DNA from 3 places in the Nocardioides aurantiacus genome. Region 2 is predicted to be linked to each of the others. Evidence: riboswitches for the same ligand, from Rfam matches in the RefSeq annotation. Region 2 holds a riboswitch; each other region holds the start of a gene.
The links. A riboswitch is a leader RNA that binds a small molecule or an ion and turns the genes downstream of it on or off. The one in region 2 is predicted to bind cyclic di-AMP.
Positions count from the first base shown of each region.

Region 1: another riboswitch for cyclic di-AMP. It lies ahead of EDD33_RS06390 (C40 family peptidase); the one in region 2 lies ahead of EDD33_RS18620 (C40 family peptidase).
Region 3: another riboswitch for cyclic di-AMP. It lies ahead of EDD33_RS04880 (transglycosylase family protein); the one in region 2 lies ahead of EDD33_RS18620 (C40 family peptidase).

Region 1 covers NZ_RKHO01000001.1:1,335,870-1,341,339, reverse strand. The annotation lists gene EDD33_RS06395 (hypothetical protein) at 1-1,047, opposite strand, end outside; gene EDD33_RS06390 (C40 family peptidase) at 1,112-2,140, opposite strand; cyclic di-AMP (ydaO/yuaA leader) riboswitch at 2,153-2,334, opposite strand; gene EDD33_RS06385 (hypothetical protein) at 2,439-2,645, opposite strand; gene EDD33_RS06380 (DEDD exonuclease domain-containing protein) at 2,823-4,580, shown strand; gene EDD33_RS06375 (Lrp/AsnC family transcriptional regulator) at 4,617-4,895, shown strand; gene EDD33_RS06370 (Ig-like domain repeat protein) at 4,999-5,470, shown strand, end outside.
Region 2 covers NZ_RKHO01000001.1:3,844,156-3,849,625, reverse strand. The annotation lists gene EDD33_RS18640 (VldE C-terminal domain-containing protein) at 1-522, shown strand, start outside; gene EDD33_RS18635 (DUF429 domain-containing protein) at 609-2,480, opposite strand; gene EDD33_RS18630 (PPOX class F420-dependent oxidoreductase) at 2,513-2,920, shown strand; gene EDD33_RS18625 (hypothetical protein) at 3,019-3,447, opposite strand; gene EDD33_RS18620 (C40 family peptidase) at 3,468-3,974, opposite strand; cyclic di-AMP (ydaO/yuaA leader) riboswitch at 3,961-4,153, opposite strand; gene EDD33_RS18615 (pyridoxamine 5'-phosphate oxidase family protein) at 4,193-4,696, opposite strand; gene EDD33_RS18610 (iron-containing alcohol dehydrogenase) at 4,965-5,470, shown strand, end outside.
Region 3 covers NZ_RKHO01000001.1:1,018,435-1,023,904, forward strand. The annotation lists gene EDD33_RS04870 (T3SS (YopN, CesT) and YbjN peptide-binding chaperone 1) at 1-860, shown strand, start outside; gene EDD33_RS04875 (hypothetical protein) at 919-2,391, shown strand; gene EDD33_RS04880 (transglycosylase family protein) at 2,430-2,759, opposite strand; cyclic di-AMP (ydaO/yuaA leader) riboswitch at 2,761-2,901, opposite strand; gene EDD33_RS04885 (MMPL family transporter) at 3,066-5,381, opposite strand; gene EDD33_RS04890 (TetR/AcrR family transcriptional regulator) at 5,454-5,470, opposite strand, start outside.

The DNA.
Region 1 (5,470 bases), 2.5 Mb from region 2:
GGTCGCACCGAGCCCGGTCGCCGTCGGGTCGAGGTCGGCGGGCGTGGGCAACCGGTCGGGCGGCCCGTCGCGCCGGATCTGACGCAGCGCCTGGGCGGCAGCGCGGTCGACCGGGACGCCGGCGTCGTCGAGCGCGACGTAGTCGGCGAAGCCCTCCAGCAGCCAGGTGGGTACCGAGGTGAAGCTGGAGCCGGTCGCGACGTGCACCGCCTCGTGGCTGGCCACGACCTGGGCCCCGGCGGCGGAGAGGTCGGCGAAGACCTCGGGGTTGAGGTAGACCCGCACCGGCGCGCCCCGCGTCGTGGACCCGTCGACGGAGGTGGTCACGCCGGCGATCTCGTCGTAGCGGTCCGCCGGGGCGTCGAGCGTGGCGTCGAGCTCGGCGCGGGTCCGGGGGACCTCGACGACCAACGGCCCGCGCCACCGCGGCAGCACCCGACGCACCTGGGTGACCGCACGCTCGGTCAGCCGCGGGTAGCGGCCGAGCGGCCCCGCGACCACGGTCAACGTCTCCGCCGTGCGTACGACGCGCAGCGGCTCCACCAGCCACAGCGGCGTCCGGCCGGCCCCGCCGAACCCGGCGACCCTCACGGACCCGTCCCCGGGCACCAGGGCGACCCGGGTCTCGACCTCCGCCGGGTCGGTGTCGAACCCGCCGTAGGCGAAGGTCAGCCGCACCGTGACCGGGACGGCGGTCCTCCCCCAGCGCTGCCGCTCCACGGCGGTGGGCGGGGCCGCGGTGTCGACGTAGCGCATCGCGAGGTCCTGCAGGCGCAGCGCCTGGGCGTTGTCCCAGGCGGCACCCACGACCTCGGCGCCCGACGGGGCCGCGAGGGCCGTGGCGGCACCCCGTCGGTCGCCGTCGAGGGCGGCGACGAGTCCGTCCAGGGCGCGCTGCGCCTGGTCGGCGCTCAGCGAGGCACCCTGCTGGGCGCGAGGCGGCTCCAGGTCCACCTCCTGCTCGCAGGCGCTCAGCGAGAGGGCTCCGAGGACGGCGACCAGCACCGCGGCGACCAGGGTGCGCCACCGGCGCGGTGGGTTCCGCACGCCGCCGGAGCGCACGACGCCGCCCGCCCCACGAGGGGGACGGGCGGCGTCGGCGTGGCGTCGGTCAGCCAGGGCGGACCGCGCCGGAGTAGGGCATGTCGTGCAGACCCGAGACCTGGACACCGGAACCGGGGTTCAGCGCGTTGACGACCTGGCCGTTGCCGACGTAGAGGCCGACGTGGCTGATCGGGCTGTAGTAGAAGACGAGGTCACCGGGCTGCAGCTCACTCTCGGAGACGGGCGTGCCCGCAGCGTACTGGGCTCCCGAGTTGTGCGGCAGCGAGACGCCCTGCGTCGCCCACGCGGCCATGGTGAGCCCCGAGCAGTCGAAGGAGCTGGGACCGGAGGCACCCCAGACGTAGGCCTTGCCGACCTGCGCCATGGCGTAGGAGACCGCGGAGCTCGCGGACCCGTCGGGCGCCGCCGGAGCCGCCGGAGCAGCCGCTGCCTGCTCGGCCTCGCGCTCCTCCCGGCGCTCGGCGAGCTCGGCCTCGAGGGCGTCGACCTTGCCCTGGGCCCGGTCGACCGCACCGGCGGCCGTGGCCTCCCGGGCGGCGAGCTTCTTGGCGGTGGCCCGCTGGTCCACGAGGGCCTGGCGGACCTGCGCGCGACGCTGGGTGAGCTGCTGGGCGGTGGCCTGGGACCGCGCCACCTGCTCGATGCGACCGTCGGTGTCCTCGGACACGACGCTCACGTTGCTGAGCAGCACCTCGGAGTCGGCCGGGAGCGAGGTCGCGCTCGGGGCGGTGCTGCCGCCGGAGACCTGGTGCTCGGCGAGCACGTCGGTCGCCACCTGCTCGCGCACGGTCTCCGCGAGGGTCTTCGCGCGCACGATGCGCTTGGTGAGGGTCTTGACGCGCTTGGTGCTGGTCGTCACCCGGGTCTGTGCCCGGTCGTGACGTCGATCGGCGGCGGCTGCCGCCGGGGCCACGTCGTCGACCGCGGCCTGCGCGGCGTCGATGCGGGACTTGAGCCTGTCGTCGGGGGCCGCGGTGGCGGGAGCGGCCTGGACGACGCCGAGGCCGGTGAGGCCCAGGGCGAGGGCCGCTCCTACTGTTGCGCGGGCATGGGGGTACTTCCAACCGTCGTTCACGAGCGGCCGGTCTCCTCTTTGTCTCAACGCCTACCAGGTGAGCTGACGGGTTCGGGCCCAAAGAACGCCCTACCAGGTGCGTGACGGCACGATCGGTGCTGTCGGCGCCTGGATTCACCCCAGGAACATGGGTCCCCGGCTCCGGCCACCCCTCTCCCCCCAGGAGACGAGTCCGGACTCGGCGCGGCCGGCGTGGGCACCCGGTCGGTGCCCGCTGACGACGGCCAACAGCGCTCGACACTAGGTCAGGCCCGCTGGCACTCCAAGTCGAGACCGTGGACGGACGGTGTGGCGTTGTTCACGCGGACTCGATCTCGGGGCCGCTCACGGGCGTCACCATCCGCAGCGGCGGCACGAGCCCGGATCCCGCCAGGACCTCGAGCGCGTGGGCCTCCTCGGCGTCGAAGCCGAGCTCGGGAGGCGGGCCCAGGAGCACCGTCACCACGCAGTCGTGGCAGGCCAGGCCACGCACCAGGCAGGTGTCGCAGTCGATGTGGACGCTCATCGGGGTCTCCTTGCAGAGCGGGGGAAGGCCGGTCACGAGCACTCCAGCACCCGCCACCGACAACCCGGGCCGGCACACCTCCGCCCGTCCCGTCGGCACGCTCCGACCGTCCGTCGCGACGCCACGCCGGGCCGGCCCTCCACGGCCTTGTCGGTGCCCCCGCCTAGCGTCCCTCCCATGAGCAGGTGGGACAGCCAGATGAGCTTCGACGAGCTCGGTCGTCCCCTGCGCGAGACCACCTTCTGCGTCGTCGACCTCGAGACCACCGGCGGGTCCGCCAAGCAGGGGTCGATGATCACCGAGATCGGCGCGGTCAAGGTCCGCGGGGGCGAGGTGCTCGGCGAGTTCCAGACCCTGGTCAACCCGCACGCCGCCATCCCTCCGTTCATCGCGGTCCTCACCGGCATCACCAACTCGATGGTGGCCACCGCGCCGTCCATCGAGTCGGCGCTGCCGTCGTTCCTGGAGTTCGCGCACGGCTGCGTCCTCGTCGCGCACAACGCGCCCTTCGACGTGGGCTTCCTCCAGCACTTCGCGGCCCAGCAGGGGCGTCCGTGGCCACGCTTCGAGGTGCTGGACACCGCGCGCCTCGCACGCCGGGTGATCACCCGTGACGACGCCCCCAACTGCAAGCTCAGCTCGCTCGCGGTGGCCTTCGGGTCCGCCACCACGCCCGACCACCGGGCCCTGTCCGACGCCCGGGCCACCGTCGACGTCCTGCACGGCCTGATGGAGCGCCTCGGGGGGCTGGGCGTGCACACGCTGGAGGAGCTGAGCACGTTCAGCTCCCGCGTCAGCCCCACGGTGCGCCGCAAGCGTCACCTGGCCGAGCACCTGCCGCACGCCCCCGGTGTCTACCTGTTCCGCGACGACCGCGACGAGGTCCTCTACGTCGGCACCTCCCGCGACCTCCGCACCCGGGTGCGGTCCTACTTCACCGCCTCGGAGTCCCGGGCGCGGATGGGCGAGATGGTCAACCTGGCCGGCTCGGTCGACCACGTCGAGTGCGCCACGCCGCTCGAGGCGGGGGTCCGCGAGCTCCGCCTGATCGCCGCCCACCGGCCGCGCTACAACCGTCGCAGCCGTCGCCCCGACAAGGTCACCTGGCTCAAGCTCACCGTGGAGCCGTGGCCCCGGCTGTCCCTGGTCCGCAAGGTCGCCGACGACGGCGCCGACTACCTCGGCCCCTTCTCCTCGCGCCGGACCGCCGAGCGCTGCCTGGCCGCGCTCCACGAGAGCTTCCCGGTGCGGCAGTGCACCGACCGGCTGCCCCTGACGCCGACGCGCACCCCGTGCGTGCTGGCCGAGATGCAGCGCTGCCTGTCCCCCTGCGACGGCAGCGTCGACGTGGACACCTACGCCCACGAGGTGGCCCGGCTGCGCGACGCGCTGCGGCAGGACGCCGACCGGGTGGTCGAGACCCTGACCCAGCGGATGGCGACGCTGGCCGAGGGCGAGCGCTTCGAGGAGGCGGGCGTGCACCGCGACCGGCTCTCCGCGTTCGTGCGCGCCGCGTCGCGCACGCAACGGCTGGGGTCCCTCGCCGGCTGCAGCGAGCTGGTCGCGGCGCGGCGCGAGGACGACCGCCGCTGGGCCGTCCACGTCGTGCGCCACGGACGGCTGGCCGCAGCCGGCATCATCCCGCTCGACGCCCACGCGGGCGACTGGGTGCGCGGGCTGCGCGAGTCGGCCGACACGGTCCTCGGCGGCCCCGGCCCGACGCCGGCGGCGACGGCCGAGGAGTCCGAGCTGATCCTGCGCTGGCTCGAGCAGCCGGGGGTCCGCCTGGTCCACGTCGAGGGCGAGTGGACCTGCCCGCTCCACGGTGCGGGTCGCCACCTCGAGCTGCACGACGCGGTCGCCACCTCGCGGTCCGAGCTGGTCCCGTTCGACGAGCGTCGTCAGCTGGCGACGGTGCACCAGCCGACGCGCTGACCCCCTGCCGCCCCGCCCCGGCGGTACGTTGACCCCATGATCACCGCCATCGTGTTCGTGAAGGCCGACGTCGCGCGCATCCCCGAGGTGGCCGAGGCCATCGCCGCGCTCGACGGCATCAGCGAGGTCTACAGCGTCACCGGCCAGATCGACCTGATCGCCATGGTCCGCGTGGCCGGCCACGACGACGTCGCCCGGGTCGTGGCCGACCAGCTCAACAAGGTGCCCGGCGTCCAGGAGACCGAGACCCACATCGCGTTCCGCACCTACTCGCGCCACGACCTCGAGTCCGCGTTCTCCCTCGGCCTGGACTGACGTCCACGCTGGGCTGGTCCACCCGAGCCGAAAGTCTCAAAACGGACTTACGCCGTTAAACCGACCCCTACCGTGATCAGGATCGAGATCACTTGGGGGTCACATGCGTTCGTCGTCCATCCGCGGTCCACGCCGCCTGCTCACCGTGCTCCTGGTGGGCATCCTGGCTGCCAGCGGGTGGGGGCTCGCCCCGACGTCGGCCAGCGCCGCGGTCGCAGCGCCGTACGGGCTGTCGCCCGCCGGGACCACGGTCCAGCAGATCCCCGTCCTGTCGTGGACCCGCGTCGAGGGCGCGAGCAGCTACGACGTGCAGGTGAGCACGTCCTCCGACCTGTCGAGCCCGCTCGTCAACACCTCGACGACCAACGCGGCCTACGTGCCGACCACGCAGCTGCCGGGTGACACCGACATCTTCTGGCAGGTCCGCGCGCGCTTCTCCACGACGAGCACCAGCGACTGGGTGCAGGCGAGCTTCCGACGCGGCGCCCTCGACCGTCCCGTCCCGGTCGGCCCGAGCGACGGCACCGACCTGCAGCCCCCCGTCGACCCGGCCACGTTCACGTGGTCGGCCGTGC
Region 2 (5,470 bases):
GAGGCCGTGGCCGGCGAGCTCGACCTCGACGACGAGGACTCCGTCGTGGTGGCCCGCGCGCTGAAGGGTCGGGCGTGGCACGCCCTCAGCTGCACCCACGGCGGCGGTGCCGCGGCCGAGCCCGACGAGCTCGACCGTCGCGGCCTCACCGCCCGGGCCGCCGCGGTCCGCGAGGACCTCGACGAGGCCTTCGGCGAGCAGCGCGTCGGCGGCTTCGCCCCCGGCGGCGTGAGCGAGGGCCACATGCCGGGGTCGGCGCACTACGAGGGCCGCGCCGTCGACGTCTTCTTCCGCCCCGTCACCCGGCCCCAGAAGGTGCGCGGCTGGGCCGTCGCCCACTACCTCGTCGCCCACGCCGACCGCCTCGCGGTCGAGACGGTCATCTTCGACGGCCGGATCTGGACCGCCCGGCGGGCGCTCCAGGGCTGGCGCGACTACGCCCCGGACACCTCGGGCCGCTCGGCGGAGGTCGCCGCGGTGCTCGAGCACCGCGACCACGTGCACGTCGACGTCGCCGACTGAGGGCTGGCCCCGGGGCTGGGCCGGGCGGGCTGCCGGGCAGTGGGACGGCAGGGCGGCGTACGTCGGTGGGTCTGCTGCGCCCCCCCCTATCCCGGCGGCGCGTGCAGCCGGGCGAGCCGGGCGTCGAGGAGGTCGCGGCGGTGGGCGTTGCCGTGGAGGGCGACGTAGGCGTCGCCGAAGGCGAGCAGGAGGGCGTCGTCGAGGCGGCGCACGGCGCCGGGCGGGTAGCGGTAGTCCATCCGCTCCGCGATCACGGTCTCGTCGACCTCGCGCAGCGTCTGGGCCAGGTCGGCCAGGGTCAGCAGGCCGAGCTCGTGGGTGAGGCCGGCGATCCAGGCGTAGTGGTCGGTGCGCGACCAGCCGGCCTCGGCGTACTGCCCGGCCAGGAACGCGGCGAGGTCGCGCGGCTCGATGCCGGCGCGCGGGTCGGTGGCGGCCTCCTCCACGCCGGTGTCGGAGGGCGTACGCCGCTCCGGTGCCCGCAGCGTGTCGCGGATGGTGGAGAACTCCCGGTCGGCGAGCTCGAGCAGGCCGGCAGCGAGGGTGAACCGGCGGTCGAAGTCGTGGGCGTGCTCCTCGGGTATCGAGCCCTTGTAGCGGATGTCGTGCTCGAACTCGGCCCAGGCGTGCTGCAGCACGGTGCGGATCTGGACCTGGGCCGTCAGCCCGACCAGCGGCTCGAGGCCCGCAGCCACCGGGCGCTCGGGGTCGAGCGCGACCTGGAGGTGGCGGCTGGCGTAGCCGAAGCGGCCCTCCTGCGCGGTCTCCTGCCCCATGTCGCGGTCGTCGCGCACCAGCAGCTGCTCGCGGAGCAGGTCCGCGACGGTGTCGACGTCGCCGTGGACGTAGGTGATGACACGCAGCCCGATGGTGTCGGCGATCTGGCGGGCCGCGTCGGGGTAGAGCGGCTCGCCGTCGAGGCCGAGGCGGCGCGCCTTCTCCGCGAAGGACGCCACCGTCTTGGTGCGCCCGGTGACGGTCAGGTAGTTGATGCCGGCGTCGTCGAGGATGCCGGTCACCATCGCCAGGAACTCCTCGCCGGCACGCACCAGGCCGGGGTGGCGCAGGGCGTACTCCCGCACCGCGCCCACCGGGTCGGGCGGGGGCGGCGAGGTGTCCTGCGGTCCGCGACGCGGACGCGGCGTCGGCTGGTGGTCCTCGGGCAGCCGCGGGGTGACGATCATCCCGGTCGCGGCGTCGCCGTAGGAGGTGATCTCGTCGGGCCGGCGCGCGGCGAAGAGGGCGACGTAGGCGCAGACCACGGCGTCGACCTGGTCCTCCACGACGCGCAGCTCGCTCTTGCGCGTGGCGTGCTGCACCTGGCGGCGCAGCGCCGTCCAGCCGGCCCCGCCCTCGCCGGCCCCGCCCTCGCCGACCCCGCCGACCCCGGCCTCGACGACCCCGGCGGCGTAGGTCCCCGGGCCGGTGAGCTGCAGCGCCGGCTCCGCCCCGCCCAGCCCCTCGAGCAGCCCCATCAGCACGAGCAGCTCGCCACGCAGCTGCTCGAGGTCGCGGCCCTGCTTGTTCTTGTACTTCAGCGTCCGGCCCAGCCGGAACAGCGAGATCGTCGCGGCGTGCGGGTAGACCTCGATCGCCGCCCGCGGGGAGTGGGCGTGGGGGTCGAGGTCGAGCCCGAGCCGCTCGGCCAGGGCGCCGCCGCGGGTGCCGTCGGCGAACTCGCGCTTGCCGGTGTTGCTCGGGTGGGCGCCGGCGTCGAAGCGGGCGAAGTCGGCGTTGAGCGCGCGCTCGGCGGGTCGGTTGCCGGTCGGGTTGGTGACCACGAGCGGGGCGTCGAGGGCGACGGTGCAGGGTCCGTCGACGTACGGCGCCAGCAGCGCGAGGATCTCCTCGTCCGTGCGCACGGCCGCCAGCTGCACCAGCCGACCCTCGTCGTCGAGCACGGCGACACCGGTCGGCTGCCGACGTCCCCAGGCCAGGTCGACACCGATGTGGAACATGGACCCAGCCTCGCACCTGTCACGCTGGGGCGGTGACCACCCCGACGACCACCCTGCGCGACCTCGCCGACGAGCGGTTCGTCTCGCTGACCACCTTCCGCCGCAACGGCGAGGGCGTGGCCACCCCGGTCTGGCTCGTCCCCGACGGCGCCGAGGGCCTCGCGGTGTGGACGCCGGCCGGCAGCGGCAAGGTGAAGCGGCTGCGCCGCGACGGCCGGGTGACGCTGCGTCCCTGCGACCGGCGCGGTCGCGTGGCCGAGGGCGCGCCCACGGTCGAGGCCCGTGCGAGCGTCAGCGACGACCCGGCGCGGGTGGCGGCGGTGGAGCACCGGCTGCGCGAGCGCTACCGCTGGGAGTTCCGGGTCTTCGGGATCGTGGAGCGGATCGCGCGCCGGGGCCGCGAGCCCCAGCGGGTCGCGCTGGCGCTCAGTCCCGCCTGAGCCTCACGCCGTGCCGTGCTGCCCCGACGGGTGCAGCCGCATCGCGCTCCTCGGGGGACGGGTGGGTGACGAACGCCGCGGTCCTCCCGGGCAGGGCGTCAGGGCCGGGGGAAGAGCGCGGTCAGCGCCTCGGAGGCGTCGCGCAGCGCCGGGCCCAGCCCATCGGCCACGGCGGTGTCGATGCCGGCGTACCGGAGCCCGACGACGGCGGCGGTCGCCAGCGCCGCGACCATGCCGAGCGAGGCGAGCACGGTGCCGGCGGTCCCGGGCCGGCTGGCCCGGGCCAGCCCGACCACGGAGGCGACCAGCGCGACCACGGCCAGGACCACGGCCAGACCGAGGTGGAGCGAGAAGGGGGACAGCAGCACCGCGGCGGTCCCCGCGACGAACGCGAGGACCGCCGCGGCGGAGGTGTGCGACGAGGACGCCGGCGAGGCCTCGAAGAGGCCGTCGAGCTGCGTGCGCGACTCCTGCTCCTCGTCGGCGACGTCGGTGTCGAGCGGCCGGCCGAGGTGCTGGGTGGTCATGCGCCGAAGCGTAGGCCCGTTCAGCCGCGGAGGGTGCCTCCGAACCACTGTGTCGTCCAGGTCCGCGTGACGTGGACGCGGCTGCCGCTCCGGGGGGAGTGCAGGAGCTGCGCCCGGCCGTCCTTCCAGCCCAGGAAGATCGCGGCGTGGTAGACCCGGCCGCCGTTGTGGAAGAACATCAGGTCGCCGCGGCGCATGTTGCCCTTGGCGATGCGACGGGCGTGGGCCGCCTGCTGGCCCGACGTGCGCGGCACCGAGATGCCGGCCTTGCGGTAGCTGTAGTAGATGAGCCCGGAACAGTCGAAGGCACCGGGCCCCGCGGCGCCGTAGCGGTAGGGGTCGCCCTTCTGGTTCAGGGCGATGTTGGTCGCGTTGCGGACCTTGGTGGTCGACGCGGCGGACGCGTCACCGGCGGGGCCGGCCAGCACGAGGCCGGCGGCGAGCACCATCATCACGAGCAGCTGGGCGAGGGCGCGGGGGTGGTGCGGGCGCGGCAGGGCGTGCGAGGACATGAGGACCTTTCCCACGCCTGTGAGGTGAGCTGTCGGGTTGGAGCTGGAAAGTGCTCCGCCGCCTCACGGCGACTTCACCCCGAGCACCCGACGCCTGGTTGGCGACGGCTGCGTGGAACGTGTGGTTCCCCCACTCCTGCCCATGACTGACGGAGGGTCGCCCCCGGACGGGCAGGACTCGGCGAATCCCGGGGGAGAGGTGCGATAGCCAGACGAGAGTAGTGCCGTTTGGTTTAAAGGTCCACGGTTTCCGACGTGCCGGCCGGACGACCTCCGGTGATCCGGGTCTTCACGAAGGACAGGGCGCTGGCGACGCGGCCGCCGCCGGGGCTGTCCCAGTACTGCGCGGAGTCGGTCTCGACGTGCAGCAGCCCGACCCCCGGGGAGTCCTTGCCGTCGGGGAACCACGCCGCGACCATCGGGTTCCACAGCTCCTCGACCTTGGCCCGGTCGTCGCGCACGTCGCCGTGCCCGGCCACCGAGAGCCACGTCGAGCCGTCGGCGAAGGCCAGGTTGACCCGCTTCTCGGCGCGGATGTTGTCCGCGTGGTGGCTGGTGGTGTCGATGAAGAACCAGACGTCGCCCTCGTCGGTGACCTCCTGGGGGGTCATCGGGTGCGACTGCAGCCGGCCCTCGTCGCCGACCGAGGTCAGCATGCAGAACCGGTCGCTGCGCATCATCTCCACGACCTTCTCCTGCTGCAGTGCCTGCTCGTCGTGCTCGGTGCGGTCGCTCATGGGGTCCCTCCCGGGGGTCGGTGACCGACCGGGGTCGGTCGGCTGCGGTGCGTCGTACGCGGTCCACGCTAGTCAGGGCCGCCCGAGGCGCGGACGGACCGTGGGGCGCCCGTCCGATCGGAGAGGGACTGGTGACGGGGGTCACGCCTACCCTGTGGGCGCCCCGGTCTCCACCACCTGCAGCCCACGGGCCGGACGCTGACCCGAGCACTCCCCCCGGCGCCGGGTGCGGGGGTAGCCTCGGCGCCACCTCAGATTGGACGCAGTCGTGAGCCTCCTCGCCAGCACCGCCGACCTCGGTCCCGGGGTGCCGCGCGACCCCGACGGGGACGCCGCGCTCGGTGCGGTCGTGAAGTTCCACGCGCCCGAGGTCGTCTTCGGCGTCGGTGCACTGGCCGAGGCCGGCTTCGCCGCCGCCCGGCTGGGCGCCAGGCGACCGCTGGTCGTCACCGACCCGGGCGTCATCGAGGCCGGCTGGGTCGACCTGCTGCTCGGCCACCTCCGCGACGCGCGCCTGGACCCCCAGGTCTGGCACGACCTCACGCCCAACCCCAAGGACCACGAGGTCCGGGCTGCCCACGCGTGGTACGTCGACCGCGGCTGCGACGTCATCATCGCGCTCGGCGGGGGCTCGTGCATCGACGCCGCCAAGGGCGTCGCGATCCTGTCGAGCAACGACGGCGACATCCTCGACTACGCCGGCGTCGACCAGGTGACCCGACCGATCCCGCCGATGCTGATGATCCCCAGCACCTCGGGCACCGGCGCCGACGT
Region 3 (5,470 bases), 2.8 Mb from region 2:
TGGTCGAGCGGTCCTGGCAGCGGTTCGAGCGCGACCTCGCCGCGCGCCTGGTCCACCTCGAGGGCGAGCTGGCGGTGGTCTGTCCTGCCGGGCTCGGCGAGGACACCGGCACCCGCCTGGTGCTGACCCGGCTGGGGGAGCTGGTCATGGCCGAGGTGCGTGGGCCGGGGGAGCCCGGGCCGGCCACCCGCGTCCCCCGGGCCGTCGAGCCGGCGCTGGTCGCGCTCGGCTGGGAGGCGCCCGACCACCTCGCCCACCCGGCCTGGTGGTGCGGGGCCCTCGTCGACGACCTGCCGGCGCTGTGCGCCGTGCTGGCCGACACGCTGCGGATGGCGCTGGGCGTGGTGCACCCCGACTTCCTCCACGAGGCGGGCTCGGGTCCCGGCGATCCCGGGTGGCTGGGCGAGGTGGCCCGTGAGGCCGGGTCCCGTGGTGAGCTGCTCGACATGGTCGCGCAGGCCCTCGCCCCGTCGTACGGCCCCGAGGTCAAGCGCGACGACGAGGGCGACTTCCCCGTCTTCACCGGCGTCGTGCCGATCTGGATCCGCGTGCTCGAGGACCGGCCGACGCTGCGCTTCTTCAGCCACGTGGTGTGCGAGGTCTCCGACGCCCGGCGGGCCCGGATCGAGGTCGAGATCCTCAACCGGCGCACGCCGCTGCTGAAGTTCCAGCTCGCGGGCGACACCGTGCTGGCCTCCTACGAGCTGCCCGCCGACCCGTTCGTGGCCCACCAGGTGCTCGGCGTCCTGGAGTCGCTGTCGGACTCGCTCAACGAGCTGGCCGTCGACCTCGCCGACCGCGTGGGCGGCTCGCTGTTCTTCGACGCCCTCGAGGAGAGCACCGACGACGACCTCGGCTGACCCGGGTCCGCCGGGCGACCGACCGGGGCGTCCCGTCGATCGCCGACGATGGGGCAGGATGACCGACGTGGTGGACGAGCACGGCCTGGTGTTCCCGGCCGACGACGAGGGCAGGCGCAGCACGTCACGCACGGGCCGGGGGGTGGTGGCCGACGCGTTGCGCGCGGTCGACCCCACGGGCGCCCGCGCGGCGGAGCAGGAGACCGCGTGGCGCACCGGCTACCTCCCGCACTTCCGGCGCGCCGTCGAGGCCGGGCTCGAGGGCCCCGACGCCGCGGTGACCGTGGCCCGCGACGGCCTCGACTCGCTGCACGAGCGGATGCGTGTCGTCGGTCCCGACGGGCACGACCACCGGCTCACCGACTGGCCCGACGACGGCGCGACGGTGCGCTCGGTCGAGGTCGCCGGTGAGGGCGAGGCGGTCCGCGAGCTGGTGCTGCCCTACCACGGCGAGCGCTTGCGCGGCCCCGGCATCCGGCGCCGCCTGGGCGGCTGGGTGGAGCGCGGCGTCGTCGAGCCGAGCGTGGCCGAGGCCGTCGACCGCGTGCTCGACAACCCCGACTGGCTCCGCCTCGAGGGACACACCGTCGCCGTCCTCGGCGCCGGCGCCGAGATGGGCCCGCTGCCCTCCCTGGTGCGGTGGGGCGCCCGGGTCGCCGCCGTCGACCTGCCCCGACCCGACATCTGGCAGCGCGTCCTGACCCTGGCCCGCAACGGGTCCGGCACCGTCGTGGTCCCGACCCTGCACGACGACGACGGTCGCGCCCTCGACGACGTGGCCGGTCTCGACCTGCTGGCGCAGGTGCCGGCGATCGAGCGGTGGCTGGCCGAGCAGCCGGGCACGCTCGTGGTCGGCAACTACGTCTACGCCGACGGCGCGACCAACACCCGGGTGAGCACCGCCGTGGACGACCTCAGCCGGCGGCTGCTGGCCGACCGCGGCGACACGGCCCTGGGCTTCCTGGCCACCCCGACCGACGTGTTCGTGGTGCCGAAGGAGGCCGTGGAACAGTCGACGGCGTCCTACGAGAGCCGGTCGGGCCGCTCCAAGACGCTGGGCCGGCCGCTGCGGACCCTGTCGGGCGGGCGGCTGCTCCGGCGGCAGTACGTCGCCGGCTCCGACCCGGGCGTCAACGACTCGCTGGTCCCGCAGCAGGGGCCCAACTACGCCCTCGCCAAGCGCGTGCAGCGCTGGCGCGCCACGGTCGCGCGCCACGACGGGGTCACGGTGTCGATGAACGTGGCGCCCCCGACCCGCACCCGCTCGGTGGTCAAGAACCGGGCCCTCGCGGCGGCGTACGCCGGGGCGCACCGCTTCGGCGTGGAGGTCTTCGAGCCGGCGACCTCCAACGTGCTGATGGCCGCGCTGCTGGTGCACGACCTGCACACGCAGGGCGGCCCGCGCCACGAGCAGCCCTGGCAGGACGAGGCGTACGCCGCGTGCCACGGCGGGTTGTGGCGCACGGCCTACGCCCCGCGCAGCGCGCTCGGGCTGGCCGCGCTGCTGGGGTACGGCGCCGCCCGCGGCTGAGGCCCGCCCGGACGGACGGGCCTCACCGGCAGGTCAGGTCAGCGGACGCCGATGGCGCGCGAGCAGTGGGGCCACGCGCCCCAGCCCTGGTTGCGCTTGATCCGCTCGGCCACGCGGATCTGCTCGACCTTGGTGGCGCGGTGGGGCAGCCGGGCGAACTTCTTGCCGCCGAAGGCACGCCAGGTGCGGGGGCTGATCTGCAGACCGCCGTAGTAGCCGTTGCCGGTGTTGACGTGCCACCGGCTGGTCGACTCGCAGTGGGCCATCCGGTTCCAGGTGCGCGCGGTCGCGGCCTCGGCGGCGGGACCGGTGAGCACCGGGAGCGCCAGGACGAAGGCAGCGAGCAGCGACAGGACGAGCTTGCGCATGAGGGTTCCTCCACGCGCCTGCGAGGTTAGCTGTCGGGTTCGGGCCGGGGAGCCCGGTCACTGTCGTGACTTCACCCCGAGGACCGCGGTGCGGTCCGGGAAACCTGGGTTCCCCGCTCCTGTCCGAAAGGTTCGTGTGACACCCCCGCGCGGACAGGACTCGGCGGTCACGGGGGGACGCCCCGCGACGCGGGACAACGCACCCTAACCCCGGGTGAACGGGGTTGTCGCTGACCCGGGCGGGTGGTTCGGCACGGCACCGACCTACTAGTCCGGTGCCGTGCCGAGCCTGCCCGGGGACGCGCGTCAGGGCGTGGGGGCCAGGTCGCGCTCGGGGGCGGCCTCGCGGCTCGTCGCGGTCGGCCGCTGCAGCCGCTCGCCCTCCACGTCGACCTCGGGGAGCACCCGCGCGATCCAGCGGGGGAGCCACCAGGCCTTGTCGCCGAGGAGGTACATCACGGCCGGGATCAGCGCCATCCGCACCACGAAGGCGTCGAAGAACACCGCGGCGGCGAGGGCGAACCCGATGGACTGGATCAGCGGGTCGTCCTGCAGCACGAAGGCGGCGAAGACCGAGATCATGATCGTGGCCGCCGCGGCGACGACACGGGCGCTGTTGCGGAACCCGTCGACGACCGCCTCCCGGGCCGACATCCCGTGCACGAACGCCTCGCGCATCCGGGTCACCAGGAACACCTGGTAGTCCATCGCCAGCCCGAACACGATGCCGATGACGATGATCGGCATGAAGCTGACCAGCGGCTGGCCCTCGACCAGACCGAGCGCGCCCTCCTGGAAGACCAGGACGGTGGCGCCGAGCGTGGCGAGCACCGAGAGCAGGAAGCCCAGGGTCGCGGTCAGCGGCACCAGGAGCGACCGGAAGACGAGCATCAGCAGCAGGAACGCCAGGCCGACCACGACGGCGAGGTAGATCGGCAGTGCCTCGGTGAGCCGCTCGGAGACGTCGGTCTGGATGGCGGTGATGCCGGTGACGCCCAGCCGGGTGCCGGTCTCGGCCTCGATGTCGGACTGGTCGCTGCGCAACCGGTCGAGCAGGTCGAGCGTGCCCTGGTCCGACGGGCCGCCCTGGGGGGTGACGAGCACCTGCGCACCGACCCCGTCGCCGCTGGTGGCGACGACCTGGGCGTTGGCGACGCCGTCCTGCCCGGCGGCCCAGGCGACGACGTCGCCGAAGGCCTGCTGCGCCGACTGCTGGCCGGGGGTGCGGCGGGCGTCGACGACCAGCAGCAGCGGTGCTTCACGACCGGGGCCGAAGGCCTCGCTGACCAGGTCGGAGGCCTTGCGCTGGGTGGTGTCGACGGCGGAGGTGGAGTCGGTCGGCAGCGAGAGCTGGAGGCTCTGCAGGGGCACGGCGAGCGCGCCGAGGCCGACCACGACCAGCAGCACCACGACGACCGGGGCACGCCCGACGAGCCGGGCCCAGCGGACGCCGTTGTTGACGGCGAGGCCGTGGGCGTCGCGCTTGTCCTCGCGGCGTCGCACCCGCCCCGCGAAGGCCTTGCCGCCCAACATGCCGAGCAGGGCCGGCAGCAGGGTGAGGGCGACCAGCACGGCGAGGAACACCGTGCCGGCGGCCGCGAGACCCATCGAGGTCAGGAACGGGATCCCCACGATGCTCAGCGCGCCGAGCGCGATCAGCACGGTCAGGCCGGCGAACACCACGGCCGAGCCCGCGGTGCCGACCGCGATGCCGACGGCGGCCCGCCGGTCGTCGGTACGCCGCAGCTCCGTGCGGTAGCGGGCCAGGATGAACAGCGTGTAGTCGATGCCGACCGCCAGGCCGATCATCGTGGCCAGGATCGGGGTGGTGGTGCCGATGGTGGTCAGTGCCGTGGCGATGCTGATGCCGAGGATGCCCAGGGCGACGCCGATCAGCGCGGTCAGGATGGGCAGGCCGGCCGCGACCAGCGAGCCGAAGGTGATGATCAGGACCACAGCCGCGACGGCGATGCCGACCAGCTCGCTGGTGCCGCCGACCTCGGGGATGGCCTGCAGCCCCGAGCCGTTGACCTCGGCGGTCAGGCCGGCGTCGCGGGCGTCCGCGAGCGCGTCCAGCAGGGCCTCGCGGGTCGCGGGCTCGACGTCGGCGGGGGAGGCGACGTCGAAGTCCCAGGTGATGACGCCGATCCGGTCGTCCTGGCCCAGCGGGAGGAGGGCCCGGGCGTTCTCCTCGGCGACGCGCTGCGGCGTACCCGCCTCGACGGCACCCGAGACGGCCCGCTCGAACTGCGCGTCCGAGGCGGTGACCGGGTCGGCCAGCTTCGGCTCGTCGGGCATCTGGGGAAGGTCCTGGAGCGCGGCGACGAGGTCCTCCACCTCGCCGGAGTACGGCTGCTCGCGCAGCGACTCTCCCTCGGGAGCGGCGACCACGACGTTGACCGTGGCGAGGTCCTGGGCGTCCTCGGCCTCGGGGAAGAGGTACTGCTGCAGCTCCTGCGCCTGCAGCGCGGGGATGCCCGGGATGGTGAAGGTGTCCTCCATCGGCTTGCTGACGGTGGCGGCCAGGGTGCCGGCGCCGATGACGACGAGCAGCCAGGCAGCGACGACGACGGGCCAGCGGCGGAACGCGAAGGTGCCGAGGCGGTGGAGCAGGGTGGCCATGTCTCTCCTCGAGAGGCGGGGGTGATCGGGGCGATCGGGTCGGGCGGGCTGGGGCGGGTGCGGTGGGGTGGGTCAGGCGAGCAGGTCGC